DNA from 2 places in the Bradyrhizobium sp. UFLA05-108 genome. Region 1 is predicted to be linked to the other one. Evidence: riboswitches for the same ligand, from Rfam matches in the RefSeq annotation. Region 1 holds a riboswitch; the other holds the start of a gene.
What was found. Region 1 has a riboswitch for cobalamin ahead of SO140_RS01955 (TonB-dependent receptor domain-containing protein). Riboswitches for the same ligand answer to the same signal wherever they lie in the genome.

Region 1 (14,472 bases):
GCCGCGCCGGCGACCACGCAAACCAGTACTTTTGTGGAAAGGACTTCAGCATGATCGCGGACATCGAGATCGCCGACGGCGTCGTGCGACAGGCGGCCGGCGAACCCGACCGGTTCGACGCCTTCATTCCGTCGCCCTGCGTGCAGAACCACGCGGCCAATCTGATGCCGCTTGCCAATGGCGACCTTGGCTGCGTCTGGTTCGGCGGCACGCAGGAAGGCATGTCGGACATATCGGTCTATTTCTCGCGTCTTGCCCGCGGCGCGACGCAATGGTCGCCGGCCGAAAAGCTGTCCGACGATTCCAAGCGTTCCGAGCAGAATCCGGTGCTGTTCCCTGCCCCGGATGGCGCGCTCTGGCTGATCTGGACGGCGCAGCTTGCGGGAAACCAGGACACGGCCTTCGTTCGCAGGCGCCTGTCGCGCGACCACGGCCGGACCTGGGGCCCGATCGAAACGCTGTTCCCGGAGCAGCGCGGTCGCGGCACCTTCATCCGCCAGCCGATCGTGGTGCTCGACAATGGCGACTGGCTTTTGCCCGTCTTCTATTGCCACAGCACGCCGGGACGGAAATGGAACGGCGACGAGGACACCAGCGCAGTGAAGATTTCCTCCGACGCGGGCGCGACCTGGCGCGACGTGGACGTGCCAGGAAGCCGCGGCTGCGTACATATGTGCATCGAGCGTCTTGACGACGGCTCGCTGCTCGCACTGTTTCGAAGCCGCTGGGCGGACAACATCTATCAGAGCCGATCCACCGATCACGGCCGCACCTGGTCGGCGCCGGTTGCGACCATCCTTCCGAACAATAACTCCTCGATACAGTTCACGCGGCTTGCCGACGGACATCTCGCGCTCGTCTTCAACGACTCCAGCGCCAATGCCGCGACCGAGCGCCGTCTGTCGCTCTACGACGAGATCGAAGACGAGCTGCCGCCCGTGATCGCCGGCGACGGCAAGACACACGGACGCACCGCGTTCTGGGGCGCACCGAGAGCGCCGATGACGCTCGCCGTCTCGGCCGATGGCGGACGGAGCTGGACGAAGCGCGACGTCGAGACTGGCGACGGTTACTGCATGACCAATAATTCGCGCGACCAGACCAACCGCGAGCTGTCATATCCGTCGATCAAGCAGACCGCCGACGGCGCGCTTCACATGGCCTTCACCTTCCATCGGCGGGCGATCAAGCATGTGCGCGTGACGGAGCCATGGGTCACGCACGCCGTCGGGGACTAGGACGATGGGCGGGCGGCCCCACGCACTTGTGACAGGCGCAAGTTCCGGCATCGGCGCCGCGGTCGTCGAACGCCTGCTGCGCGATGGTTGGCGCGTCACCGGCATCAGCCGCCGCCCCGCACCTCTCGACCATCCGGCGTTTGATCACCTGTCGCTTGACCTCGGGAACGTCGATGCCATCGCGCCTGCTCTCGCAGGCATCGCACCGACGGCTCTCGTTCATGCCGCGGGCGTCCTTAGGGTCGGCCAACTCGGCGCGCTCAACCATGACGACGGCGCGGCGATGTGGCGGCTGCATGTCGATGTCGCCGAGCGCCTCGCCAATGCACTGGCGCCGCGTCTACCCGAGGGCGGGCGCATCGTTTTCATCGGCAGCCGGACCGCATCGGGCGCATCCGGCCGGGGACAATATGCTGCGACGAAAGCGGCGCTGGTTGCGCTCGCACGCTCATGGGCGGCTGAGCTCGCGCCTCGTGGCATCACGGTGAACGTCGTAGCGCCCGCCGCGACCGAAACGCCGATGCTGAACGACCCGACGCGCGCCAATGTGACGCCTAAACTGCCGCCGATCGGCCGCTTCATTCGTCCCGAGGAAGTCGCCGCCAGCGTGGCGTTCCTGCTCTCGGCGGAAGCTGGCGCAATCACCGGGCAGCAACTCGTGATCTGCGGCGGCAGCTCTCTCTGAGCGCGACGCTCGCGCACGGCTTGCCAGATCGATCCGGCCACGCTCTACTCATCATGTCCTGACTCTGGGAGGAGACACGACATGATACGCTACGCCGCTCTCTTGAGCGGGCTGATCGCCCTCGCCTGCTCCACGCCCGCCAGTGCAGAGATCACACGGTTCAACGTCCTCGATCGCACCACCTCCGCCCTGCAAGGCCGCAGCTTCGGGCCCGCCGGTCAGGTCGAGAAGATAACCGCGAGCGCCACCATCGCGCTCGATCCGGCCAATCCCCGCAACGCCGTCATCACCGATCTCGACCGTGCGCCGCGCAATGCTGACGGCAAGGTCGAGGCCACCAGCGACGTCGTCATCCTCCGCCCTGCGCATCCGAACGGCATCCTGCTGTTCGAAATACCGAACCGTGGGCGCAGGCTGATATCAGCCTGGTTCGACAACAGCTCGATCCAGGGTAGCATCCGTCTCGATCAAGCCGACGACGCGGGCCGCGGCTTCCTGTTGTCGCAGGGCTACACGCTGGTCTGGGCGGGCTGGCAGGCGGACGCACCCACAGGCGCCGGCATGCTTGGAATCCAGGTGCCGGTCGTCGCGGGCATCACCGGGCCCGTCCGCGAGGAATGGAGTTTTGGCGACACGACCAATCCGCATCGCGCGACACTGAGCTATCCCGTTGCGGACCGGGCAAGCGCACAATTGTCGGTGCATGCTCGCGCCGACGATCCGCGCCAAACTCCACCGGAGCTCAAGCTCAGCTTCATCGACGACAAGACGATCGAGATCACGCGCCCGGCCGGCTTCACCTCGGATGCGCTGTACGAGCTGACCTACACGGCGCGCGACCCGAAAGTGACCGGAATGGGTCTCGCCGCAATCCGCGACGTCGCCGCCTTCCTGAGGCGCGAGGGCGGCCCGACCAATCCGCTCGCGGCCGACGGCCAGAGCGGCATCTCGCGAGCGATCGGACTTGGCATCTCGCAGTCCGGCCGCGTGCTGCGCGACGTGCTTTATTTTGGGATGAACGAGGACGAAGCCGGACGTCTCGTGTTCGAGGCGATGATGCCGATCATTCCCGGCGCGCGGCGCAGCTTCACCAATGACCGTTTTGCCGAGCCGGGTCGCAATCCTGGGCCTGAGTTCGACCGCCTCTATCCCGTGCTGCGTTTCCCCTTCACCTATGCCGTGACGGAGGATGCGTTCACTGGACGGCGCGACGGACTATTGCTCCGCTGCAGCCTGACCAACACCTGTCCGCGCATCATGCAGATCGATTCCGAGTTCGAGTTCTGGGGGTCCGAAGCGAGCTTGCTCGTCACCGACACGCGCGGGCGCAATCTGGAACCGCCGCCTGAGGTGCGGCTCTACATGGTTGCAGGCAGCCCGCACGGCAATGTCGCGACTGCCGTCGTTACACACAGGCCGACCTGCACCCTGCCTCTCAATCCCGTGTATGGCGGCCCCGCCTTCCGCGCGCTGCTCACCGGCTTGCAGGCGTGGATCACCGAGGACGTGGCACCGCCGGCAAGCCGCTACCCGACACTGGCGCAGAATACGCTTGCAGCAGCCAGGGACGTCTATCCGGTGCCGATCCCGGGCCTTGGCTATCGCGCTCAGTATGCGCGCGCGGAGGCAATTGAACAGGCAGCTCCGTTGCCGAAGGTACACGGAGAATACCCGCTCTATCTGCCGCGCGCCGGCGCTGATGGCAACGCGCTGGCTGGCGTCCGGCTGCCATTGCTTGCTGCGGCTCGCGCGACCTACACGGGATGGAATGCGATCGCAGGGGCAGATGGCGGACAAACGCTGTGCACCCAGATGGGCGGCACGCTCGCCTTCGCCAGCACGCGCGCAGAGCGTCTTGCGGCCGGCGACCCCCGCCCCTCGATCGAGGAGCTTTATCCCACGCCGGATGCTTATGTTGCCGCGGTCAAGGCCGCAGCCGTGCGCATGGTCGACGATCGTCTGCTCCTTCCCGAGGATGCAGCCGATGCCGTCGCCGCGGCGCAAGCCGGCACGCTGGCCCGACTTGCGCCCTGACGGCGCGTGCGCGGGCGTATCGCCGGCAAGCCGACGGCGCCCGAGTATACATCTGTATAGTCGCCGCGGTTGGTCGTTGGACCTAAGCTTGCGTTAACGGTCTTATGCGGGATCATCATTGTCGTCTCGCGATTGCCCGTTTTCGGGATTACGGATCGTGCAAGTACCTCATGCAGGACGACTCGTTGCGATCGTAGACGACGACAACTCGGTTCGTACCGCGGTTCGCGGGCTGCTGCGCTCCATTGGTGTTTCTGCGGAAGTCTTTGCATCTGCGGAGGAGTTTCTGCGCTCCGCGAAGATGGATCAGGTTGGCTGCTTGGTCGTCGACGCCAATATGCCGAACATGAGCGGACTTGATCTGCACCAGACGCTGCGCAGCCAGGGAAATTCGATCCCCACGATCATCATAACCGCCTACCCGAGTGACCATGTCCGGGCTCGCGCACAGCAGAATGGCGTGCATTGCCTGCTCACCAAGCCGTTCAACGAGGACGATCTGCTCAGCGCCATTCGCAACGCTCTGGCTCGAGCGGGTCGGTGACCGTCAGGCCACCTTGCCGCTGTCGTTCGATTTTCCCAGCGCGAGAAGAATCCGGTCTGCCATGCGCGACAACTCGGGCAGTGACTTCGCATGCATCTTTCGCATCACCTGGCCGCGATGAACCTTGACGGTGATCTCGCTGAGGCCAAGCTCCGCCGCGATCTGCTTGTTCAGACGGCCACTCACCACCAGCGCCATGACCTCGCGCTCCCGCGGCGTCAACGTTTCGAAGCGGGCCTTCAGCTCAGCGCTGATCTTCTCCTGCTCGAGCCAGGCGCGGTCGCGGGCATGGCCAAGCTGGATCGCGTCGAGCAGGTCCTGCTCCCGAAATGGCTTCGTCAGGAATTCGATTGCGCCGCCCTTCATCGCCTGGACGGACATCGGGATGTCGGCATGGCCGGTGATGAAGATAATCGGCAACTGCCGCTTGCCGCTGCCGAGCTCGCGCTGCAGCTCGAGTCCGCTTTGTCCCGGGAGGCGCACATCCAGCACGAGGCAGGTCGGTCCTTCGGGCCGCCCCGCATCCAGAAACTCGCTGACCGAACCCATCAGGCTGACCCGGAATCCCGCCGACCGCAGCAGATTGCCAAGCGATTGCCGTATGCTCGGATCGTCGTCGATCACGACCACTGTCGCGGGTTGATCCTTGTCCTTGGGCTCCGTCACAAGCGCACCTTGACACGTGCTTCGACCAAGGAGTGTAGCGGGCACCCCAAGACGAGGGAAGCGGGCGATCAGCGCACATTGGCCGTCCATCCCCGACCTTCCGGTGACATAGACTGAACCATTCAGTACGCTCGGCTATGCCATCGTATAGCTAGCGAAGCGAAACGAATTCAGTAAGTTAGTAGCATGAGTAGCGAAACCATATCACTCGTGTTCCCGGCGCTCGGCGTTACGATGCTGATCGCCGCGATCGTCCTGCTCGCCGGCGTGTAACGCGCCTCGACGGAGCACCTTCCGGCAGACGCCAAGCGCAGGCAACCTCGGCAGTCATTGAGCAAACGTCAGCGCGCGACCGCGGCTCTGCTACGAGCCATCCCCTGCTGCGTTGCATCGAAACCCGTCCGGCGTATCAACCCTCGAACCGTTCCACCAGAAAATCGATGAACAGACGCACCTTGAGTGCGAGATGGCGTGTCGGCGGATAAAGCGCGTAGAGCGCCAGTGGAGGCGCATGATAGTCATCGAGACAGGTCCGAAGACGCCCGGTCTGCAAAGCGTCCTCGCCGATGAAGACGGGGAGCAAGGCGATTCCCCGCCCGGCCACCGCTGCATCGCGCAGCACCTCGGCATTGTTGACGCACAGCGTCCAGGACGGCTGGATCCAGTGATCGCCGTCCTTGCCCGACAGCTTCCACTGGTTGCCGGTGGAGAGGAATCCGTAAGTGAGGCAGTTGTGATCGCGCAAATCGTTGGGATGCGATGGCACGCCGTGGCTTCTGAAGTAATCCGGTGAAGCACAGATCACACGGGCGATCGGCGCGATCTTGCGCGCGATCAGGCTCGAGGATTCCAGATCGGCAATGCGCAAGGTGACATCGAGACCGTCCTGGAGCGGATCGACATTCTCGTCGCTCAGCACGAGCTGGATGCGAAGCTCGGGATAACGCTGCATGAACTCGGCAATCGCCGGCCCGAGCCGAAGCGTACCGAACGACATCGGTGCATTGACCCGCAGCAATCCGCGCGGTGTAGCCTGCGACTGAGTGACGGCATGGTCCGCGGCCTCGAGCTCGCCGATGATGCCCAGCACGCGCTCAAAATAGGCTTGGCCGTTTTCGGTCGGGCTGACGCGGCGCGTGGTGCGGTTCAAGAGCTGCACGCCGAGCTCGTCCTCGAGTTCGCCGACATATTTGCTCACCGCGGATCGCGACAATCGCAGCGCCCGGCCCGCTTCGGAAAAGCTGCCGAGCTCGACCACCTTCGCAAAGGCCCGCAGGCCTGCCAGCTTGTCCATTCCGGCACCGTTTCAATTGTCGCCATTTCATAGACAGTGATGCCATGAAACGCCAGATTGTCTTTGAAATGGAGCGGAACGATATTTCCAGCATGACGAGCCGATAGGGCTCACACGCAATGGAGACAAGTTATGGCCGGCCTTCACCACGTCACCGCGATTTCCGGTAACCCGCTGAGGAACCTGAAGTTCTACAGAGAGCTTCTGGGCCTGCGGCTGGTCAAGAAGACCGTGAATTTCGACGATCCCGGCACCTATCACCTCTATTATGGCGACGAGAGCGGCACCCCCGGCACCATCCTCACCTTCTTCCCTTGGGAGCATGCGGCACCGGGCCGGGGCGGCGTCGGCCAAACCCAGCAAACCGCTTTCCGCGTACCTGCACGCTCGATCGGCTACTGGACCCATCGCTTCATCGAGAAGGGCGTCGCGCATGAGGCGCTGGAGAAGCGGTTTGGCGAGAGCGTGCTGTCCTTCACCGACCCCGACGGCATGAGCCTCGCTTTGGTCGGCGTCCCCGGTGCCGAGAACGAGCGCGCCTGGAGCAACGGCGACGTTCCGACCGAGCACGCGATGCGCGGCTTTCACGGTGTGACGCTACTGCTCGATGATGCCGCCAAGACCGGCGCCATCCTCACCAATGTGCTCGGCTTCGAGGCGGCCGGCGGCGAGGGTTCGATCAGCCGCTATCGTTCGCCGAACTCAGCCGGCGGCATCGTCGATATCTATGAGGCCAAGGGCTTTCTGCCCGGCCGCATGGGTCGCGGCTCCGTGCATCATATCGCGTTCCGTGCCGCTGACGATGCGACTGAGGCGGAGATGGCGCGTAAGCTCGTGACCGAGCACGGCATGCAGCCGACCGAGCAGAAGGACCGCAACTACTTCCGCTCGATCTACTTCCGCGAGCCCGGCGGCATCCTGTTCGAGATCGCCACCGACATTCCGGGCTTTGCCGTGGACGAGCCGCTCGCCACGCTCGGCGAGGCCTTGAAGCTGCCGCCGTTCCTGGAGGCACATCGCAAGGACATCGAAGGCGTGCTGGCCCCGCTGGGCGATGAGGAGGCGGCGTGATGAGCCAGCTCTCTTTCATCCACCGCTTCGAGAAGGGCACGCGGCGCGATCTTGCGCCGCTGCTGCTCCTGCACGGCACGGGCGGCGACGAGAACGACCTGATCCCGCTCGGCCGCATGGCCGCCCCTGACCGTGCGCTGCTCTCGGCGCGCGGACAGGTGCTGGAAGGCGGCGCGCCGCGCTTCTTCCGGCGGCTTGCCGAGGGCGTGTTCGACGAGGCCGACGTGGTGCGCCGCGCGCATGACCTTGCCGACTTCGTCGATGCCACACGCAACGAGTACGGCATCGCGGCGCCGGTGGCGCTTGGCTATTCCAACGGCGCCAACATCGCGGCGGCCATCCTGCTGCTTCGACCGCAAACCCTGCGCGGTGCCGTGCTGCTGCGCGCGATGGCGCCGCTGGCAAGGCCGCCCCAGGCCGATCTTGTCGGCAAGTCGGTGCTGCTGCTTTCCGGCCAGCACGATCCGATCGTCCCTCCCGGCAATGTCGGAGGCCTTGCCAGGACTCTCGCTGCATCTGGCGCGCGCGTGGAGAGCCGCGTGTTGCCGGTCGGCCACCAACTCTCCCAGCTCGACGTCAATCTGGCGCGCGAGTGGCTGGCCGAGGAAGGATTGTCCGACGGCTCACGCCGCAACGAAGCCGCGAACGCGTGAGGTCTGTCACGGCCGCAAGATCCCGGCGCCGATTGTGTAACGCAATCGGCGCCAGCCGATGACAATGCCGGTGAGCGAGAACACGAAGCCGAGGGCACACAAGCCGACGATCAGAACGCTACGCACGTGCGCATGCGCCAGCAGAATGGGAAAATCCAGCGTGTGCAGGGCGCTGTAGAGCCAACGATAGACCCGTCGCGACGAATCCAGCTTTTGCAGCACTACGCCGTTCGAACCGTCGATGTCGAACCAGACGTCGCCGCATCGCGTGCGGTAGACGGGTCCACCCGGCAGCAAAGACGATGCAGGATACTCATCGGTCGCACTGACCGGTGCTGGAACGCCACAACCGTCCCAAAGACGCTCGGTCACTCCTGAGATATCGCGAGGATTCAGGAATGGCTGTTGCTCGTCCGGTTTCGAATCCCCTGCCCTGACCAGGATCTGCCTGTCGAGACCGACGCGGTCGCGCCGGTAGAAGCTGCCGTTGAAGGCGAACCACTCGACCTCGCGGGTCGATGGTGAGATGGGCGGCCAGTTCACCGTCGCAAGCGCGGACCAGTCGGGCACCGCAGAGGCGATATTCGCTTCGGCTTGCGTCAACTGCCCGCGTGAGAACAAGCGCCCGTGGTCCATGGACAGCCAGCCACTGAAGATCCAAGTCAGCACGAAGATCGTCGCCAAGAGCCCGATGACGTGATGCAGGGCATGCCAGCCGCGATAGGGTGAGCGCATTCGCCCTTTTTCAAGCCTGAACCGCGCGATGCCCAGCGCAGCGCCAAGCACGGCTGCGATCAATGCGAACAGCGAGAGGCTCCAGACGACCCCGTCCCACAGCGACCAGTTGCGCCTCAGCACAGTCGGATAGATCCAGTGCACGACGCTGCCGATGAAATTCCATCCGCGCTCGCGCCGCATCGTATCCAGGACGATCTCGCCCGTGACCGACGATACGTAAAGCTCCGTCCCATCAGCGTCGGCGAGTGCCACGCGGAACAGCGGCCGATGCCGATCGAAGCCGTTTGGCACGCTCCATTGATCGTACTCGGCAAGCGCGACGACCGACGCGCGGGCAACATCAAGCCCGCGCCGTGGCGCATGATCGGTCGCGATGGCAAGTGCAACGTCCGGCGATGTCACGGCGGCGTCGGCGCCGTCCGTTGCGCGGATTGCATGCGACCGCGAAGGCCCCATGACGACGTAGACTGGACCGTCGCTCCGCCGGATCAGCCGCACGCGCGCAGCGTCGGACAGTCCGCTCGCCGCGACGGCGTCCGACGGCCCAATCCCCGCAGCCACGTTTCCCAGTGGTGCGAGACTTTCGACGCGTTCCGCTTCACTCAATGAAGGAAACGGAACGAAGTGCATCACGATTCCGCTTGCGAACCACATCGCAAACAGCAGGCAGAACGCAATTCCAAGCCAGCGGTGCAGCAGGATCGTCGCGCCCATCATGCGATCATCACCTTACCACTTGAACGCGGCGGAGATCTCATAGGTGCGCGGCGCGCCCAGCAGAACCTGATCGGGGTAGAACGGATCGCCCCAGACCGCATAGCGCTTGTCGGTGATATTGCGCACGCGGAACGTCAGACGCGTCTGCTCGACGGCGGCGAAGACCGATTTCGGGATGTCGACGAATGCGTAGACGTCTGCGATCGTGTAGGCGTTCAGCGTCACGGTGTTCGCATCGGTGTTGTAGCGATCGCCGACGTGACGTCCGACGACGCCGAGCTCCACCGGCCAAGGTGTGAGGAAAGGTGTGAAGAAGCGATAGGATGCGCCGGCATTGGCGACGATGCGCGGCACGTTTGGCGGCGTATTGCCGGAGAACGAGCCACCGGCAAAATTGTAGTCGGCATAGCGTGCATCGACATAGGCGATATTGCCCCACAGCCGCATGGCGTCCGTCACGCGCACGGCACCGGCGAGCTCCACGCCCTTGGACTCCTGTCGCCCGGCAATGTTGAGCTGCATGCCGCCGGCGGCTGCATAGACGTTCTTGCGCAGGATGTCGTAGGCCGAGAACGACCATTCTGCCCGATTGTCCCAGAACAGATGCTTGACGCCGGTCTCGTAGGTGCGCGAGGTCGTCAGGTCGAGCGGCTGCGTTGGTGCGAGCAGGAAGATGTTGTTGGCCGAGACGTCGGCGCCGGTCGCATACTGGCTATAGAAGGTCAGGCCGGGCACCGCTTCCCAGGTGTAGCCGATGCGGCCGGTCACCGGCGCCCAGTCCTTCGAGAACGGGAAGCCCGCCTTCTCAAGACCGCCGACGTTGGTCGAATTGCGGTCGAGCCCGATATGCTCGACGCGCAGGCCGCCGATCAGCGCGAAGCTTCGGGTGATCTTCAGCCGGTCCTCGAACGACAATGCTTCGTTGTCGATGCGCGCCGTCTGCTGCTGCGTCGTGAGCGGGCCATAGTAACCACGCGCGGGATCGACCAGCGTGACGAGATCATGCGGGAAATTCGCCGCGCCCGGCCGGACGAAATCGAGATCGCTCGCGGCGAAGGTCGTCACCAGGCGATTGTCAAAACCTGCGATATTCGCATCCCAGGTCAGGTCGGTGACGTTGCCGACCAGCCGCTGGCTGTGCGCCACATAGAAGCGCTCGCGATCGACCAGGTTTGAATTGGCGTTGAACGCCTCGACCTCGTTGTTGAACCACGTACGCTCGGCACCATAGCCATAGGTCTGGCTCTTCAAGGTGAGGCCCTGCGCGAGCTTGAGCTCGAAGCCGCCACGCAGCCACACCTCCTGCGCCGCGTTGCGATTGTCGAGCACATTGTAGTTGGTGTTGAAGGTGCGGTCGTCGATCGTGACGGGGCCGAGATTCGACCCGTTGTAGTTCGAGACGTAGCTGCCGGAGACGATGCCGGCTGTGGCGTGCGACCCGCTGTAGGCGATCGGCACCAGCGGAACGCCCCAATAGGCCTTTGAGCGATCCTCCCTGTATTCGATCGCGCCCCAGAGCTTGAGATTGTCCGAGACGCGATAGTTGAGCTGGCTCGATACATCGAGCGTCTTGGTGCTGGTGTCGTCGGCAAAGCCATTGAGCGAGGACCGGCTGACGTCGAACCGATAATCGAGACCCTGCACATTGGTGCTGCCACCGGAGCCGTAATAGCTGCGGTACGAGTTCAGCGAGTCGTACGAAAAGAATGCCTCGTTCTGGACCGGCCCGGTGTGCGGCTGCTTGGTCACGAAATTGACCGCGCCGCCGCTGGCGCCCTCGCCTGACATCAGCGAGGCCGGCCCCTTCAGAACCTCCACCGCTTCCAGATTGGCCGTGTCCATGATGCGCGAGGTCATGTTCTGCGGGCCGATCTTGATGCCGTTGTAGAGAGTATTGATCTGACTGTTGGTGAAGCCGCGCATCGAGAAGGCCGAAGGCTCCGCCGGATTGTCGCCGGCGGTCACGCCGACCGTGCCCTGGGCGACGTCCGAAACGGTCCGGTAGCCCTGCTCTCGGATCGTCTCGGCCGAGATCACCTCGACGGTCGCGGGCACCTCACGCGCAGTGAGGCCGAGACGCGAAGCGCTTTCAGCCACTGCATTCGTGTTGAGTGGTGTCTGCGTCGCGTGAACGGCCGGCTTTTGCGAGGTCACGGCGGTCGCCGTTCTGTTCGGCGCCGCGCGCCGGGCGCTTCGCTCATTGCGTCCGCCCGGCTTGGCCGGCTTGCGGCTTTGGTCGGCCTGGCGGACCTCGACCGGCGGCAATTGCTCGCGGACTTGCTGCGCAACGGCTGCGGAAATATCGACGAAGATGAACGGCGTGAGAATGCTGGACGCGCGCAGGAATTTGCGCGGGTAGCCGGTGCGGGCGGAAGACATGGTTCGGACCTCGGTATGACGTCAGTGGCACGTCACAGCGAACCAAGTCTCAACCTTCGGCGCAGTTCTCGCCTCCAGCTAAGCCAAATGTCTGTACTCCCCGACCGACATCTTCGCGTGTGACCACGGCTGACGGCAGGTCTCCTGGCTCGCGGGTCGTGACCTCTTCGCCGCCTTCCCGGGACCGAGAGCCCAGTGGCTTGTGACGAAGGATTCTCCGCTTACAGTTGCGGGGGCAGCTACGGCATTGGGGAAAATCCCCGCACCGCATTCCCTTTTCATCCCCGGATGGGGAAACCGTCGCGAGCATCTATGATTAGGAGCGACAGAGAGTCAATGTGCTGGCCGCGGCATTCTTGTCGCAGCGGTGCAAACGTCTGTGGAGATGCTGAATGGAGGGGAACACCTTCCTCTGGTTGGTGAGACATGCGGTCGTCGATGGCGTCGCGGGGACGATCCACGCCATGGATGCGCAGGCCGACCTCAGCGACCGGACGCGTTTGGACGCGTTGCGACGGTGCCTGCCGCAGGGGGCCGCGAGCTACGCGAGCCCGGCACGACGGACCGTCGACACGGCACACGCGCTCGGGCTCGATCCGATCCTCGTGCCCGGGTTCAGCGAGCAGGATTTTGGCGAATGGACCGGACGACGTCACGACGATCTCGCCGCCTCGGGCGGCGAGCCCTACGCGCAGTTCTGGGCCAATCCAGCGCACGCGAGGCCGCCGGGCGGCGAAAGTTTTGAAGATCAGATCGCCAGAACCCGTGAAGGCCTTCACCGCATCGAAAGAGGACCGGCGGTCCTCGTCGTCCATTCCGGCACCATCCGCGCTGTGCTGTGCATCGCGCTCGACCTCGCCCCGGAGGCGGCGCTGCGCTTTGCGATCGAGCCACTCTCGCTCACCCACATCGACCGGCTCGCGAACGGCTGGCGCGTCGTCTCGGTCAATCAGACGATCGTTTGAGTGCTATCAGGAGGGACGATCCGGAACATTGGCCTGCGCGAACGTCGCCATGCCATTGTGCAGGGCGCAGGCGAGCCGCACCAGCGGCAGCGCGATCGCGGCGCCCGATCCCTCCCCGAGCCTGAGATCGAGGCTGACCAGCGGCTGAACGTTGAGCGCGCGAAGCACCAGGCGATGACCCAGTTCCGCCGACTGGTGCGACGGCAGCAGGAACGGTTGACATGACGGATTGAGGCGCGCGGCCGCCAGCGCAGCAACCGACACGATGAAGCCGTCGATCAGGGTTGGAACACGCCGCTGTGCAGCCGCGATGATTGCGCCGCAGATCGCCGCGATTTCGAGGCCGCCGACTGCGCGCAGGACCTCCTCCGCAGACGCGCCCGTCTTCGTCAGGCCATGCCGTGCAAGCGCAGCGTCGATCACGCGCGCCTTGCGTGCACGCCCTGCGGCATCGACACCGGTGCCGCTACCGGCGATCTCGTCGGCGCTCACCCCGAGCAGGCTCGCCGCGATCGCCGCCGACGCCGTGGTATTGCCGATGCCCATCTCACCGAGGATGAGGAGATCAGGCTGCTTCGCCGCCGCACGCGTCACAGCGCGCTGTCCGCATTCGAACGCAAACACCAGCTCCGCCGGCTCCAGCGCAGCTTCCACGCTGAAATCGCGCGTGCCGCAGCGCGGCTTGTCCGCGACAATCCCCGCGACCACCGACTGTGCCAGCGAGCCGGCATCGACGACCTCGAGACTTGAGCCCAATTCACGCGCCAGCACCGAAATCGCAGCGCCGCCGGCGGCGAAATTCGACATCATCGCGATCGTGACTTCCTGCGGATAGGCGGAGACGCCCTGGGCGACGATGCCGTGATCGCCGGCAAAGACGATGATCGGCACGCGCGCGGCGCGCGGCTGCTCCGTCTCCTGCAGGCCCGCAAGGTCGATCGCGACCTGCTCGAGCCGACCGAGCGCACCGGTCGGCTTGGTCAGTTGCGCCTGCCGCGCCATCGCCGCCTCGCGGTGCGAGGTCGAGATACCCGGGCATTTCTCGTAAACCCAATTGGGGAGCATGTCGTCCTGCCTCCGTTCACGCGACTGCGGTCGCGTCACACGCTGCGTTTGAGAATGTAGCTGTCCATGATCCAGCCGTGCCGTTCGCGCGCCTCCTGCCGTGCGGCGACGATGCGCGGACCGATCTCGGCCAACGCACCCGACATGACGACCTGATCGGGCATGCCGAGATAGGCGCCCCACCAGATCTGCAGGCCTTGCGGATCGAGCGACTGAAACGCCGTGCCGCCATCGAGCATCACCACCACGGTGTCGGCTCCGTCAGGCCAGCCGCCTTCGCGCAGTCGCCGCCCTGTCGTGACCAGGAAAGGCGCGCCGATATCGTTCAGCGGCAGCGCATGCGCCGCGCACAGCGCCTGGATCGACGTGATGCCGGGGATGACTTCGATCGCGGGCAAAGGATCAAGCCGTCGCGCGATCCTC
Region 2 (14,472 bases), on a different contig from region 1:
GCGGATCACGTCCTCAACAGAGGACGGCCTACGATTCCGCGGATTGGCGTGTGAATACTCATGTTTTCCGACTAGCGCATGTTCACTTGATACACAAGCCGTATCTGATCAGCTTGGGCTTCATCAGATTGTGAGTTCTCGCGCGACTGGGCCGTTGGCCCGGCACGGGGTCCATGATCAACGCACCGGAAATTTTCGGACTTGTTTTGGACCTTCGGGCTCGCCCTCTTCTCGGACTTCCTCTTCCGATAAAGAGCTTGGACGATGTGACGGTCTGAAAAGGTATAGGCCAGTAGCGACAGCCGCGATTACGCTGCCGAAAAGGGCGTACAGCTGCGCTTCACTAAAGGCCGCGAATATCGTTGGCACACTATAGACGACAAGACCGACGACGGCCGTAATCAATGTCGTCAGGGCCTGCACTCGACCAATGAACGCTGTCTCTACGAAAGTCAGTAACGCGGCATCTGCTGCCGCGCGAGAAAGACTCCAGAGAACCCCAGCCAAAGCGTAAACGGCAACTGCTATCATTCTCTGATTTGTAAACGAGAACAGGATGAGGGACAGTCCGGCTGTAACCAGCAAGGGGATAACGGCTACGCTTAGTTTATCAGCCAAAGAGTGATGTGCTGAGCCGGCAACGGCCGCGAATCCCGCTGCTGCTGCGATCATCTCCAAGGTCCCAAAAAGACTGGTGCTGCCTTTGAGTTCATGTACCACGAACCCGGGCAGCAAAAGATTGGTCGTCTGGATAATTGAGAATGCCAAGCCAACGGCGATCGTCGCATTGAGCGCACCTGCGTCTTGGCGAAGATACCTCAGCGCCCGCCAAGAGGCTCCGAAAAATCCAATCGTGTTTCCAGTCGTAGAAGAGCGCAACGCTGAAAGGCGCATAAAGCTTAAGCAGGAAACAGCGACTAACGCCAGCACCGCCAGCAACATGGCGGTTGTAGACGAGCCGAATTTATCAATCGATAACCCTGCAAGGCCGGTGCCGGCTGCAATCCCAGTCTGCTTTGCGAGCGATATCTGAAATGACACTCGCGCTCTGTCATGTGCGGCAACGGTCATTTGCGTTAGCGCACTGATGGCGCCCATCTGTAGCGAGAACCCGAAGCCTCCGATGGCGCCCGAAGCGATCAAGATGGCGGACGAAGCGACTCCATGGGGAAGCAACTCGGGTAGGGAGAAACCCATGAATCCAATGGCACGCAGCGCTTGTCCGGCGGTTGCGACAGCTCGCTTGTCGTGCTTGTCCACGATATGGCCAGCGATGGGCGCTAATGCGAATGTTGAGCCGTTGGTGAAGATAAGGACCAGTCCAACAAACCCGGTGCCACCATAATGGAACGCGACCCAGGCCGGAATGACAATGCCGGCTCCGACAAGTATGAAGGAGATAAATAAATATGTTAGGAGGCCAAGTCTGGCACCCGAAGGCTTCATGAACGTTGATAGTCCATCGTTAACGTGCGAGCGTCATCTCTCATTCCGACCCACTTGTACATAGCAGATCTAACTATGAACCGCGAGGCGCTGATCAAGGAGCTGCCGACAGGGACGGCAAACGGAGCATATCAGCCGTCGGTCGTTGGGCGCCGCTCAGCGGTATCGGGAGTTTCGCCAGGACCGAATAGAGCGGCATGATGGCCGTTCGGCAAGGCAAAGTGCGGTGCTGAAACCACAGCGTCAGTGCCGCAAGCGGCTATGGGGCAAGTGCGATACTGCGGTCGCCAGTCAGACGATCGAGCTCGCGTTCACGGATGAATTGCCTCGCTCGAGCCAAGTCTGATTTCGCCATGTGCGCGACGCATTCAAGTAAGGTCGGCTTCGCGGCGAAGATGCGCCGAACCCTCTCATTGTCGTCCAGGTTTGGGTAGTATTTGTCGAATAGCGGTCGGAAGTTCTCGATGGTCGCTCGAATCATCTCCAGTTCCGATACGCTCCGTTGGGAAACCCTCTGTGGATCCACATAGGCGCGGTACAGATAATACGGAGTCGAGAAGTAGGCGATTTTGTTATCCAATCCCTTTGTTATTCGATGAGAAAGCAGCGAGGCGCCGAAGCTCCAATCAGTCCATTTGACAATTTTGGGATTATAGCCACCGAGTGCGACGGCGTCCTCCGTTCGATAAACGATTGACGCCGGCACGTGATGCTTAGCTGCCACTAGCTCCTCAGTGAGGGGATAGGCGGAGCTGGTAAACCCCCTGCAATCGCCAATCATGAGAGTTGCGCAATGTGTGAAGGCGAGCCTGGGGTCGGAGCTCAATGCGTTCACGGCGCGGTCCAGGTACGCTCCCTTCTTCAGAGCAGTTTCGTTTTCGTTCAGGCAGTCATCCGCATCGACGAAGGTTGCATAAGCATACCGGGCGGCAAATAGACCGGAGTTTCGAGCCGCGGGCAGTCCCTTATTTCGATCGTGATGTATGAGACGGATAGCTTTGTTGGTGTTGAAGCTAGCGAGTATTCGCAGTGTTGTTGGATCGTTACTGCCATCGTTTACGATAATCAATTCATGCGGTATTCGGATTGGCTGACGAAGAACGGATGCGACGCATTCTGCCAAGTAGGAGCCAGCATTGTAACAGGCGACGGCTATCGTGACGCCGTGCCTTGGGCAAGGCGGCGCCAGTTCAGGTCGTGAGGGGATGGATGTGTGTGTGCCCATCATCATCGGCATTCCAGCTCAAATCCGAGATGTGACGTTCGGTACCCATCCTGGACCGAGCCAAGAGGCGCACACAAGCTGCTATTCCTGGCAGCTGGACAATGACGCTACCAGCAGTTCTTCTCGTTTGTTGTGATGCGTTCGTAAATGATGTGAGCGGATCATCCTTTCGTCGGTTCGGCAGACCCTATTCAATGTCAAATCACCTTGTAATTGTGGGATTTGGTCCCGTTTCTGGCTACAAGTACTCGCGATGCATTCGAGCCGCCATGCAATCCGGAGCTATCGCCGGATATTCAGTCATTGACCTTCAATCGCAACGTGATGCCGTCCTGCGTAGACTGGCTGGGTTGCCGGCGCAGCCAATGCATACGATGTTCGTCCCCGATCCGGATTTGCATGGCGGTCCCGATGCGACCTTAAGCCATGTCGCTCCGTTCCTTAAGGATCGTGCCAATGAAGGTATCGAAACTCTGAAGGTTGTCATCGCAACAGAACCTCAGGCGCATGAGAGCTATTTGCGGCATTGCATGTCAGTGGGATACGATACGCTAACGACCAAGCCTTTATTGGTGCCGATGCGCGACGGTGTATTCGACGGCGGCTCGATCTATCAGCGCACAAAGAATCTACTCGCCTGGGCAAAAGGCGGTAAGGGCCAGCACAGTCTGATCGTACTGGATCGTCACCACGAGATATACGAAAAGCGGATTCGTTCCCAACTCGCGGTGATGATGGAAAGGCTGAACGTTCCGATCACTTCGATCAACTTCAAAACAGCATCCGGCGTGTGGAATCTTCCCTATGAATACGCACTCAGGGAAGACCACCCGTACAAGTATGGCTACGGCATGCTGATGCACGGCGCCTATCACTATGTTGATCTTGTAACCCGCCTCTTGCAAATGAGCCGTCGGATGTATGCGGACGATGAACTGTGTTTGCGCATCAGTGGCTTCTCAGCGTTTCCGAGAGATCAGGCGAAACGGCTGCCTCTTGGCATAATGAATAAGCTGGATAACTACCGTGAGCATATGGCGAGCTTTGATCCAGGAATCCACTATGGAGAGACCGATGTCGTCGCATCGTTGGCACTCTGTTTTCGCCGCACCCAGGTAACATTATGTCTAGGAACTATTGCTCTTGAACAGACGACGCCGGGGATGCGGTCATGGGGAACGTTCCCGGAGGTGCCATACAACGTCAACGGTCGACTACACTGCACAGATGTTGGCGTCTGTTTAGGGACACTCTTTTCCATCAACGGACATGTTGTGAAAATTCCTATCTCCTCAAGGAAAAGCCAATCAGACTTGCGAGGGAAGAACATTGGGATAGTGACATCACGATCGAATGCGCTCGTTGCTGGAACCCAAGATTTCCTAACCGAAGAGCGCATAACGCATCCATATGGAAATTCCTTCTCTTATGCGGCTGAATCGGCATTGTTTCAGGACTGGATCGACGGCAGAAGAACCTACAGCAATTTAGACTCTCACTTGGCAACCGCTGCCGTGATGGATGCGTTGGCGCGCGTGGTCCAAAGCAACGGGGAAACGATTGAAATCGGTTTTGATTTTGCCGAACCCGACTGGCCGCCAACAACGTACATTTCCAATGCTGTAGTTCCGGAAGGCCGCGCAATGCAGTTTGCGGCGTCTCGATGAGATGTCGAGTTAACGCTGAATTCGAGGAGGGCAGAACCGCCATTGAAATCCCCAATCGCGGCCTAGCGTTCACCGGAGAACAGAACGAGCTGTCGGGACGGAAGATGGTTCCTGAAAGCTGCAAAGATTATCATGACAGACGTGCAGCGCGACTGCGGGAACATGGTTGGCCATCTATGCTCGAGGGCATCGGCTAGCGGAATCCGCAACTGAGTTGGCGAGCGCAAAGCGCTGGGCTGATCGAAGAAACTACGGTTGGCGGCATTTTGGAGTGACATCGCGTCTGATCCGCGATTGACACGCGCCACATGGATGCGACCCCAACGCTGTTCCGGATGACGTTGCCGCCCGCCAAGGGTTTGGAGAGGCGACTGAACTCGGCAATTGCACAGCCACGGCCTTCCCTCCGGCTGAGCAACGCCTCCCATCCTAATGTCCTTCAGAATCGCTCTTTTGGAAATGGAGGAAGTGGCAGACGTCATGATACCTGCGTGGTTCAAGCGAACCACAGGCGTATATGCGAATTCCCAGAAAGGTCGGATCGACAGCGAAAGTCTGGAAACCGTTAGAGCAGTCTAGGCGAACATAATGAACGGAACCTGGATACGGCAAAGATCGTAGTATCTGAGACGTGCTACTGTTGCCGCTCGGTGGTCGAAAAGAGCGACAGGGCGAGATCAAATGGCGCTTGGCAGACTCGTGTAAACAAACTCCATCGGGTCATCCACCGTACCAAGAAAATTGAATGGCACATACAAAGTACCTTTCCGGCGTATCGTCTCATTATTTATCTTTGCGAAACGCATTTTTTGCGCCCGTTGCGTCTTCGCTCGTGTACGCATGGTCAGCGTATCCTTGACTTGACCAGATTCCCGTAGCAGGCTGGCGGCTTCTGCGGGGCGCGCTTGCCGTCATTCGGTCGGTAGCGATTTCGTTTTTGTCCCTTTGATTGCTCCGGACCAGGGGAGACCCGCGACGGCAAAAGTTTTGTGGGAGAACAGATGAGTCGTCATACGATCGAAGTAAACGAGAAGCGGATACCTGATATTTTTGCGACAAATACCTTTTTCCGAATCCGCTGACTGCCGCGCCGATCTAACTCGTCCTTGCGCAGGAGCTACAATATGTCGACCTACGTCCTCGTCCACGGTGCCTGGCACACCGGAGCCGAGCTCGAGCCCGTCGCCGCCCCCATTCGTGCCGCCGGTCACACCGTTCATACGCCCACGATCAAGGGCAACCGGGTGGGCGATGCCAAGACCACGGGACTCAAGGAGGCGATCCAGTCCATCGCCGATTATCTCGTCGAGAACAATCTGAAGGATGTGATCCTGCTCGGCCACTCCTATGGCGGCATGGTCATCACGGGGGTCGCTGACCTCGTGCCGGAGCGGATCCGCCGGCTGATCTATTGGAATGCCTTCGTCCCCAACAACGGCGAGTCGCTCAACGACCTGGTGCCGCCACACTATCTCGGCCTGTTCGAGGCGATCGCCGCCGAGCGCGGCGACGGCTCGGTGGTGCTGCCATTCCCGATCTGGCGCGAGGCGTTCATCAACGATGCTGACCTGGAGCTGGCGCAGCGTGCCTACGACATCCTCAATCCGCATCCCCTCAAGACGTTCAGCGACAAGATCGTGCTGAAGACCAACCCGGCCGAGATGCAGCTGGCGAAGTCCTACATCAACTGCACCGAGGATACCGCGCTGCCGCACGGCTATCCCTGGCATCCGCGGTTGTCGGAGAAGCTCGGGCTATTCCGACTGGTTCAGGTGCCGGGCAGCCACGAATTGTGCTTCTCCGATCCGGCCCGGCTGGCGCGCGCGATCATGGAGGCGGGGCGGGATTAAACTTGCTGCGTCGCGAGACCCTGACCGGATCGCTCCGAGATAGCGAGGGCCGACCTTTCCGGTGGTTCGTCGGTGCAGGATGGTTCATGTCCATCAGGTTCTCGTGCATGAAAGTGTAATGGCAATTGACGACCCGTCCGAACCGTCGCGTCTTGTAGGCGCGATCCGCGGCGGCGCTAAGCGTCGTGGGCAGCGGCTTGGCGGCAGGTGGCCCGGCCATACCAGCACGACGCCATCCAGCTCGCAGCACGGATAGGCGCGCACGCCGTTGGGAAGCCCTTGCCGAGATAGGGAACGTCGACGCAGCGACCCGCAGCGACCCGAGGAGTCGTAGCTCCTGCCGTGATAGCAGCAGTGCAGGTGGCCATTCCTGACAACGCCCTTCGACAGCGGAACCCACCGGTGGGCGCAGCGATCTTCCAGCGCAAACAGATCGCCATTGTCGGCGCGAACAATGACGATGGGCTCGCCCGCAAACGAGGAAGCAAAGGCAGATCCGCGATTCACCTCATGCGACCACGCCAGGGGGTACCAGTGATCGGGTGCGAGCCGATCTTCCGAAGGTCGGCAGACACCGGACTTGCGCCGATGCCGGCAGGGTTCGTTACCGGATTCACGAAGCGGACACCTCCGATGTACCGAGGTGGATGGCGAGGATCTCTTCGGGAGTCTCCCGAACCTCGATCCGCTGCTCCCCACTGCCGACGAACTCCAGCATCGTCTTGTCGCCATCGCGCCACATCCCGCCGATTAACGAGAAATTGACGTGATAGGGCTTGCCGCCGCCAAAACGGGTGCATTTGATCCAGAAGCGCATCGGCAGTCTCCGTGCAGGAACGGGAGGTAAGGCTACGTCGGCATCAAGACGCCTTGCGCAATTCGCGTGCGGCGGCGACCATGTTGACGAGTGCAGGTCGAACTTCTTCCCATTTGCGGGTCTTCAGGCCGCAATCGGGATTGATCCAGAGCTGCGAGTCCGACAGTCGCTTCCGGGCCAGCGTGATGAGATCCCGCATCTCGCTGGTCTCGGGGACGCGCGGCGAGTGGATATCGTAGACGCCCGGGCCGATGTCGTTCGGATATTTGAAGCTGGTGAAAGCATCCAGTAGTTCCATCTTCGACCGCGACGTCTCGATCGAGATGACGTCGGCGTCCATGGCCGCAATCGCGTCGATGATGGCGTTGAACTCCGAATAGCACATGTGGGTGTGGATCTGCGTGGCATCGGCAACGCCGGTCGAGCAGATGCGGAAACTCTCCACGGCCCAGTCGAGATAGGTCTTCCATTCGGAGTGACGCAGCGGCAGGCCCTCGCGAAGCGCGGCTTCGTCGATCTGGATCATGGTTGCGCCGGCCTTTTCGAGGTCGGTGACCTCGTCGCGGATCGCGAGCGCGATCTGGCGGCAGGTGTCGCTCCGCGGAAGATCGTCGCGCACGAATGACCAGTTCAGGATCGTCACCGGCCCGGTGAGCATCGCCTTCATCGGCTTCTTCGTCAGCGACTGCGAATAGCGCCACCAGTCGACCGTCATTGGTTTTGGCCGCGAGACATCGCCGAACAGGATCGGCGGGCGGACGTAGCGGGAGCCGTAGGACTGCACCCAGCCATACTGGGTGAAGACGAAGCCGGAGAGCTGCTCGCCAAAATACTGCACCATGTCGTTGCGTTCGAACTCGCCATGGACGAGCACGTCGAGCCCGATCTCCTCCTGCCAGCGCACCGTGCGGGCGGTTTCCTCCTTGAGGAACTGCTCGTACTGCGCGTCGGTCAGCTTGCCCTTGGCATGCGCGGCGCGGGCATTGCGCACGTCCGCGGTCTGCGGGAACGAGCCGATCGTCGTCGTCGGGAAGGCCGGAAGGCCAAAGCGCTTGCGTTGGATCTCCACGCGGCTCGCAAAAGCGCTGGTACGACGGCGCATGGCGTCGTCGATCGCCGCCATGCGTTTGGCGACCGCCGCGTCGTGGATCTTGGGTGAGATCTGGCGGGCTTTCGCGGCCTTGTCCGAAGCGGCGAGGGCATCGGCGACGCTGTCATCGCCTGCGAGGGCCCTCGCTAGCGTGGACAGCTCGGCGATCTTCTGCACCGAGAAGGCAAGCCAGCTCTTGACGTCGGGATCGAGGCCGGTCTCAAGCTCGAGATCGATCGGCGTATGCAGCAGCGAACAGGACGGCGCGATCTGCACGCGGCCGGCGCCGAGCCTGGCAATGATCGGCTTGTAGCGGTCGATCAGCGCCGACAGGCTGGAGCGCCAGACGTTACGGCCGTCGATGACACCGAGCGAGATCACGAGGTCGGCGCGGGCGCCGGATTCGACCTGGCTCAGCTGCTGCGGCGCGCGGATCAGGTCGACGTGCAGCCCGGCTACCGGGAGCGCCAGAGCGGTTGCAAGGTTGTCGCCGATCGCGCCGAAATAGGTGGCGAGCATGATCTTGACGTTGGGCACGTCCTTGGCGAAGCGCGCATAGGCGCGCTGGAGTGCGTTCCGCTCGATCTCATTGAGATCGAGCACCAGGCAAGGCTCGTCGATCTGGACCCATTCAGCGCCGCGCTTGGCGAGCTCCTGGAGAACGTCGACATAGACGGGCAGCAGGCCATCGAGCAGCGAGATCGGATCGACCGCCGCGTCATGGCTTTTGCCGAGCTTCAGGAAGGTGACGGGACCGACCAGCACCGGACGGGTCTGATAGCCGAGCGCCTTGGCTTCATCGTACTCCTGGATCACCTTGCGCGAGGAGAGCTTGAAGGTCTGGCCCTTGTGAAATTCCGGAACCATGTAGTGGTAGTTGGTGTCGAACCACTTGGTCATTTCCTGCGCTGTTGCACCATGTCCATGATGGGCGTGACCGCAACTCGCGTCGTGTGCGTCGCCCTGTGATCCGCGTGCCATCGCGAAATAGGTCTTGAGCGAGACCAGGCCGCCCTTCCAGCCGTAGGCATCGGGGATGGCGCCAACCATGACGCTGGTATCGAGCACCTGGTCGTAAAGCGAGAAATCGTTCGACGGGATGATGGTTGCGCCGAGCGATTTCTGGCGTGCCCAGTTGGCAGCACGGAGCCCGGCTGCGGTTTCGAGAAGTTGCTGCTCGCTGATCTTGCCGGCCCACAAACCTTCGAGTGCGAGCTTGAGTTCGCGGCGTGGCCCAATACGGGGCGTGCCGAGCGTTGCGACTGGTAGTGAAAGAGAAGTCATAGCTTTAACCCCATTTTGGTGGGGGCAAAAGGCCATGGCGGACGCTGGCAGGCAGCCGCGGATGCGGCAGCTGCTTGGCGTACCACCGGGACACCCCGCCCGTGGACGATTATGTTGTCGGGGCAGGTCTCCTGGCTCGCGGGTCGTCGCCTGCACCCGGGCCTTCCCGAAGCTTTCGCTTCAGTGACACGATTGGATGCGAGCTCGCCGCTTACAGTTGCGGGGGCAGCGCCGGCATTGCTTCAGTCCGAACGGACCGGGAGCGCACCGGCTTCCCTCTTAGCTCCAGATCAAGCGGGACCCGGAGAACCTCGACGTTTTCGATTATCTGCATCGATGGGGTGCCGTCAACCTCTCGCCGTTCACTTGCGCTGTGGCATACCGGCCGGAACGACCGTTCTTACGATCGATGAATCCAGTGCCTCGTAGTCGTGCAGTCCAATCGTGGCGTAGAGCTCCGCACGCGTCTGCATGCGGTCGACGAGCTTATGCGTGCCACCATCGCGCGAAATCGCAGCATAAAGTTCTGCCTGCGCTTTGTTCGCCACGCGCAACGAAGACACCGGCCAGATCACCATCGCGTAGCCCATCGCCTCGAACTCGGCGGCTGTGAAGAACGGGGTCTTTCCGAATTCGGTCATATTGGCGAGCAGGGGTACGCCAGGCATACGCTCGGCAAAGGCGCGGAACATCTCGGCAGTGTTAAGCGCTTCGGGGAAGATCGCGTCGGCACCCGCCTCCATATAGAGTTTGGCACGGGCAACGGCGCCATCGAGGCCTTCGCTTGAGGCCGCATCGGTCCTGGCGATGATCACGAGATTGCGACGAGCTTTTGACGCGGCTGCCACTTTGGCTGCCATATCATGTGCATCGGCAATTTTCTTGTCGTTCAAATGACCGCATTTCTTCGGCAAGCTCTGGTCTTCGAGATGAAGCGCAGCTGCGCCGGCATCCTCGAACACGCGCGTGGCATGCATGACGTTGAGTGCCTCGCCGTAGCCGGTGTCCGCATCGACGAGAAGGGGCAGGCCCGACGCGCGGACGATCTGGCGGATGAAGAAGGCAACTTCATCAACGGTGATGATCCCGAGATCGGGCAGGCCCATCGATGCTGTCATCGCGGCACCCGAGAGATACAGCGCCTCGAAGCCGGCCGCTTTGGCCTGGAGCGCCGCCATGCCGTTATGCGCGCCAGGAAGCTTCAGAATGCCCGGCTGCTTCAGGAACGCGCGGAAGCGGAGCCCGGCAGGCTCTTGCGGCAGATCGGCGGCAACGAGATAGGGCATCTGGCAGTTCCTCAGGCGGCGCGGACCGACGAGCGCAATCCGCTGCGCTGTTCGAGCGGCACGAAAGTCAGATTCTCCGGACCGACGTAATTGGCTGACGGACGGATGATCTTGTTGTCGATACGCTGCTCGATGATGTGGGCAGCCCATCCCGACGTGCGGGCGATCACGAACAGCGGCGTGAACATCGCGGTCGGCACGTCCATCATGTGATAGGACACCGCGCTGAACCAGTCGAGATTGGCGAACATTTTTTTAGTCTCCGCCATCACGGCTTCGATCCGGTCGGCGATCTCGAACATCTTCATCGAGCCGGCCTCGCGCGACAGGCGGCGCGCGACTTCCTTGATCACCTTGTTGCGGGGGTCGGCGATCGTATAGACGGGGTGGCCAAACCCGATCACGACTTCCTTGGCGGCGATCCGGCGGCGGATGTCGGCGTCGGCCTCATCGACGTCACCATAACGCTTCTGCACCTCGAAGGCGACTTCGTTGGCGCCGCCGTGCTTCGGCCCGCGCAACGCGCCGATCGCGCCTGTGATCGCCGAGTACATGTCGGCGCCCGTGCCGGCGATCGAGCGAGCCGTGAAGGTCGAGGCGTTGAACTCGTGCTCGGCGTAGAGGTTGAGCGAGGTGTGCATGGCGCGGACATGCGAGTCCGACTGCTTACGGCTGTGGAGGAGATGAAGGAAGTGTCCGCCGATAGTGTCGTCGTCGGTCTCGACGTTGATGCGTCGGCCGTTCTGGGAAAAATGATGCCAGTACAGCAGCATCGAGCCGAGCGAAGCCATCAGGCGATCGGCGATGTCGCGGGCGCCAGGATGGTTGTGGTCGTGTGCTTCCGGCAGCACGCAGCCGAGCGTTGAAACGCCGCTGCGCATGACGTCCATCGGATGCGCCGCGGCGGGGAGGGCCTCCAGGGCAGCCTTCACGACGTTCGGCAAGCCGCGCAGGCCCTTCAGCTTGGCCTTGTAGGCGGCAAGCTCAGCCGGCGTCGGCAGGCTGCCGTGCACGAGCAGATGGGCGATCTCCTCGAATTCGCAGGTCTCTGCGACATCGAGGATGTCATAGCCGCGATAGTGCAGATCGTTGCCGGTGCGGCCGACGGTGCAGAGCGCGGTGTTGCCGGCAACGATGCCGGACAGCGCAACCGACTTCTTGGGCGCCGGCTTTGAAGACACTTCGTTCGTCATGATGCCAATCCCTTGATTTACGAAAGCGCTGAGTTAGCCTTAGCGGCCCGACCAATCGAAGATGCCGGTCGATCCCTTAGCGCCGAGCTGCGATGATTCGACGGTGAAGGTGAGCCCGATGAGATCGCTGGCCTTCAGCTCGGGCAGGCCCTCGACCAGGCCGAGCAAGCGATCCTGCTCGGCCGGTGCGATGACGCCGTCGGCGAGGCTGCGGAATTTTGCGACATATTGCGGCCGCGCGAACGGGCGCGCGCCGAGCGGGTGCGCATCCGCCACAGCAAGCTCGTCGCTGACGATGGAGCCGCCCTTGAGCGTGACGACGACGCGGCCGCCGAACGCCTTCTGCTTGGGATCGTGGCTGTGATAGCGCTGTGTCCAGGCGGGATCTTCAACCGTCGAGATCTTGTGCCACAGTGCGACGGTCTCGGGACGCGCCGCTCGCTCCGGGGCGTAGGACTTCTGGTGATGCCAGCCGCCGTCTTCGAGCGCGACCGCGAAGATGTACAAGATGGAATGGTCGAGCGTCTCGCGGCTGGTCTTCGGGTCCATCTTCTGCGGATCGTTGGCGCCGGTGCCGATCACGTAATGAGTGTGATGGCTGGTGTGGATCACGATGCTTTCGATCTTGGTGGGATCACCGATCTTCGGGCCCATCCGGCGCGCCAGATCGATCAGGGTCTGGCTCTGATACTCCGCCGAATGTTCCTTGGTGTAGGTATCGAGAATGGCCCGCTTCGGCTCGCCCTTCTCTGGCAAGGGGACGACGTATTGTGCTTTCGGACCTGACAGCAGCCACGCGATAAATCCATCTTCGCCCTCCCAGGCGGGCGAGGGCGCGCCTTCGCCGCGCATGACGCGGTCGACCGCCTCGATCGCCATCTTGCCGGCAAAGGCCGGTGCGTAGGCTTTCCAGCTCGAGATTTCGCCCTTGCGCGACTGGCGCGTAGTGGTGGTGACATGCAGTGCCTGCTGTACGGCCTGATAGATCGTCTCGATTGGCAGGCCCAGCGCGGTGCCGATGCCGGCGGCGGCCGACGGGCCGAGATGGGCGATGTGGTCGATCTTGTGCTCGTGCAGGCAGATGCCCTTCACCAGATTGACCTGGATCTCATAGCCGGTCGCAAGGCCCCGGATCAGCGCGGCGCCGTCGAGGCCGCAGTTCTGGGCCACTGCCAGGATCGGTGGAATGTTGTCGCCTGGGTGCGAATAGTCGGCGGCGAGGAACGTGTCGTGGAAGTCGAGTTCGCGAACCGCAACGCCGTTGGCCCAGGCGGCCCATTCCGGCGAGATGCGCTGGACTTGCGGCAAGCCGAACACTGTTGCACCGGGCTTGAAAGGGTGCGTGACGGCCTGGGCGCGTGCGCTCGCCACCGGCCGACGCGCAATGGAAGCCGCGGCAACGGCGGCGTTGTCGATGATGCGGTTGCCGATCATCTCGATCACGGCCGGCTCGACCGCGACCGGATCAGAGGCGACCTCGGCGATCTTCCAGGCGAGCTGGTCCGCCCGTGCCAGATGCTCGGAGGACTTGTAGGTGCGGACGTTGTGCGATTTCACGATCGGGAATCCTCAAGGCGTTGTTGGAAGAGAGCGAATGGATCGGCGTCGGCTTTCCGGCCGCGTCGACCGCGGCCATCTCGAACGAGCCCTGCATGGCGATCCGACGAGAGCCGGCGGCGAGCGTTTCTGCGACGATCTCGACCGCGACCGTCATCGACGAACGGCCGACGCGTTCGACCTGCGCGGTTAGTTCGACGAGTTCGCCGACGCGGACGGGCTCGTGCAATTGCCCTTGTCGGAGGTCGCCATCACCACCGCACAACGGGCTCGGCGGTTGGCCGCGACAAATGCTGCCTTGCCCATCAGGCTCAGGGCGTTGCCGCCGAACAAGGTGCCACAATGGTTGGCTTATTCGGGGAAGACGACCTCGACGAAGCGTGTCGGCTCGTTCGGGTCCGGCGGCTGGTTCGAGAGCGGCCTGCATGGCGCGATATCCGATGACCCTTGTTCAAGGACCCTTGCAACTCGGTCTGCTGTTCGCAATATCTGCAAAGCCAAAACCCGCGTATAGCACTGAAAAGGTGAAGCTTTGCGAAGCCGAGGTCGTGAATTTGCAAAGTTTGCAAAGTCGACAGGGGGCGCCGGATGAAGAAGGCATTCATGGGCGTGCGCGTGAAGCGTCTGCGCGAGCAGCGCAGATTGACACAGCAGGCGCTCGCTTCGGCCATTGGAATTTCCCTGAGCTATCTCAATCAGCTCGAAAACAATCAGCGGCCCCTCACCATCGCTGTGCTGCTCAAGCTCAACGCCGCCTTCGGCGTCGACGTTCAGTTGTTCTCGGAGGATGACGAAGCCCGGCTCGTCGCCGATTTGCGGGAGGCGCTGTCCGATCCCGAGATCGGCGAGACGATATCGTCCGCTGAGCTGCGGGAGCTCGCGCTCAACATGCCGGCGCTGGGGAGGGCCGTGGTCAGCATCAGTCGCCGCTATCGGCAGGCGATCGAGCAAAGTGCGGCGCTCGCGGCGCGGCTCGGCGAGGATCGGCAGGCTGAGACGGCAATCCTGCGGTCGACGGCCTACGAAGAGGTGCGCGATTTTTTCTATGCGCACCACA

Region 2: another riboswitch for cobalamin. It lies ahead of metE (5-methyltetrahydropteroyltriglutamate--homocysteine S-methyltransferase); the one in region 1 lies ahead of SO140_RS01955 (TonB-dependent receptor domain-containing protein).

What each region holds. Positions count from the first base shown of each region.
Region 1 is NZ_JBANAZ010000002.1:146,966-161,437, reverse strand. Features, by position in the region: gene SO140_RS02005 (sodium:solute symporter family protein) at 1-54, shown strand, start outside; gene SO140_RS02000 (sialidase family protein) at 51-1,238, shown strand; gene SO140_RS01995 (SDR family NAD(P)-dependent oxidoreductase) at 1,243-1,923, shown strand; gene SO140_RS01990 (alpha/beta hydrolase domain-containing protein) at 2,005-3,957, shown strand; gene SO140_RS01985 (response regulator transcription factor) at 4,076-4,501, shown strand; gene SO140_RS01980 (response regulator transcription factor) at 4,505-5,167, opposite strand; gene SO140_RS01975 (LysR family transcriptional regulator) at 5,577-6,461, opposite strand; gene SO140_RS01970 (ring-cleaving dioxygenase) at 6,594-7,532, shown strand; gene SO140_RS01965 (alpha/beta hydrolase) at 7,532-8,185, shown strand; gene SO140_RS01960 (PepSY domain-containing protein) at 8,192-9,640, opposite strand; gene SO140_RS01955 (TonB-dependent receptor domain-containing protein) at 9,653-12,019, opposite strand; cobalamin riboswitch at 12,137-12,336, opposite strand; gene SO140_RS01950 (histidine phosphatase family protein) at 12,412-12,984, shown strand; gene cobT (nicotinate-nucleotide--dimethylbenzimidazole phosphoribosyltransferase) at 12,991-14,049, opposite strand; gene cobF (precorrin-6A synthase (deacetylating)) at 14,085-14,472, opposite strand, start outside.
Region 2 is NZ_JBANAZ010000062.1:3,371-17,842, forward strand. Features, by position in the region: gene SO140_RS34085 (MFS transporter) at 178-1,446, opposite strand; gene SO140_RS34090 (glycosyltransferase family 2 protein) at 1,706-2,683, opposite strand; gene SO140_RS34095 (hypothetical protein) at 2,941-4,338, shown strand; gene SO140_RS34100 (alpha/beta hydrolase) at 5,463-6,188, shown strand; gene SO140_RS34105 (Rieske 2Fe-2S domain-containing protein) at 6,282-6,887, opposite strand; gene SO140_RS34110 (hypothetical protein) at 6,802-7,005, opposite strand; gene metE (5-methyltetrahydropteroyltriglutamate--homocysteine S-methyltransferase) at 7,049-9,379, opposite strand; cobalamin riboswitch at 9,484-9,708, opposite strand; gene prpB (methylisocitrate lyase) at 9,742-10,665, opposite strand; gene prpC (bifunctional 2-methylcitrate synthase/citrate synthase) at 10,677-11,858, opposite strand; gene SO140_RS34130 (MmgE/PrpD family protein) at 11,898-13,415, opposite strand; gene SO140_RS34135 (acyl-CoA thioesterase) at 13,324-13,842, opposite strand; gene SO140_RS34140 (short-chain fatty acyl-CoA regulator family protein) at 14,019-14,472, shown strand, end outside.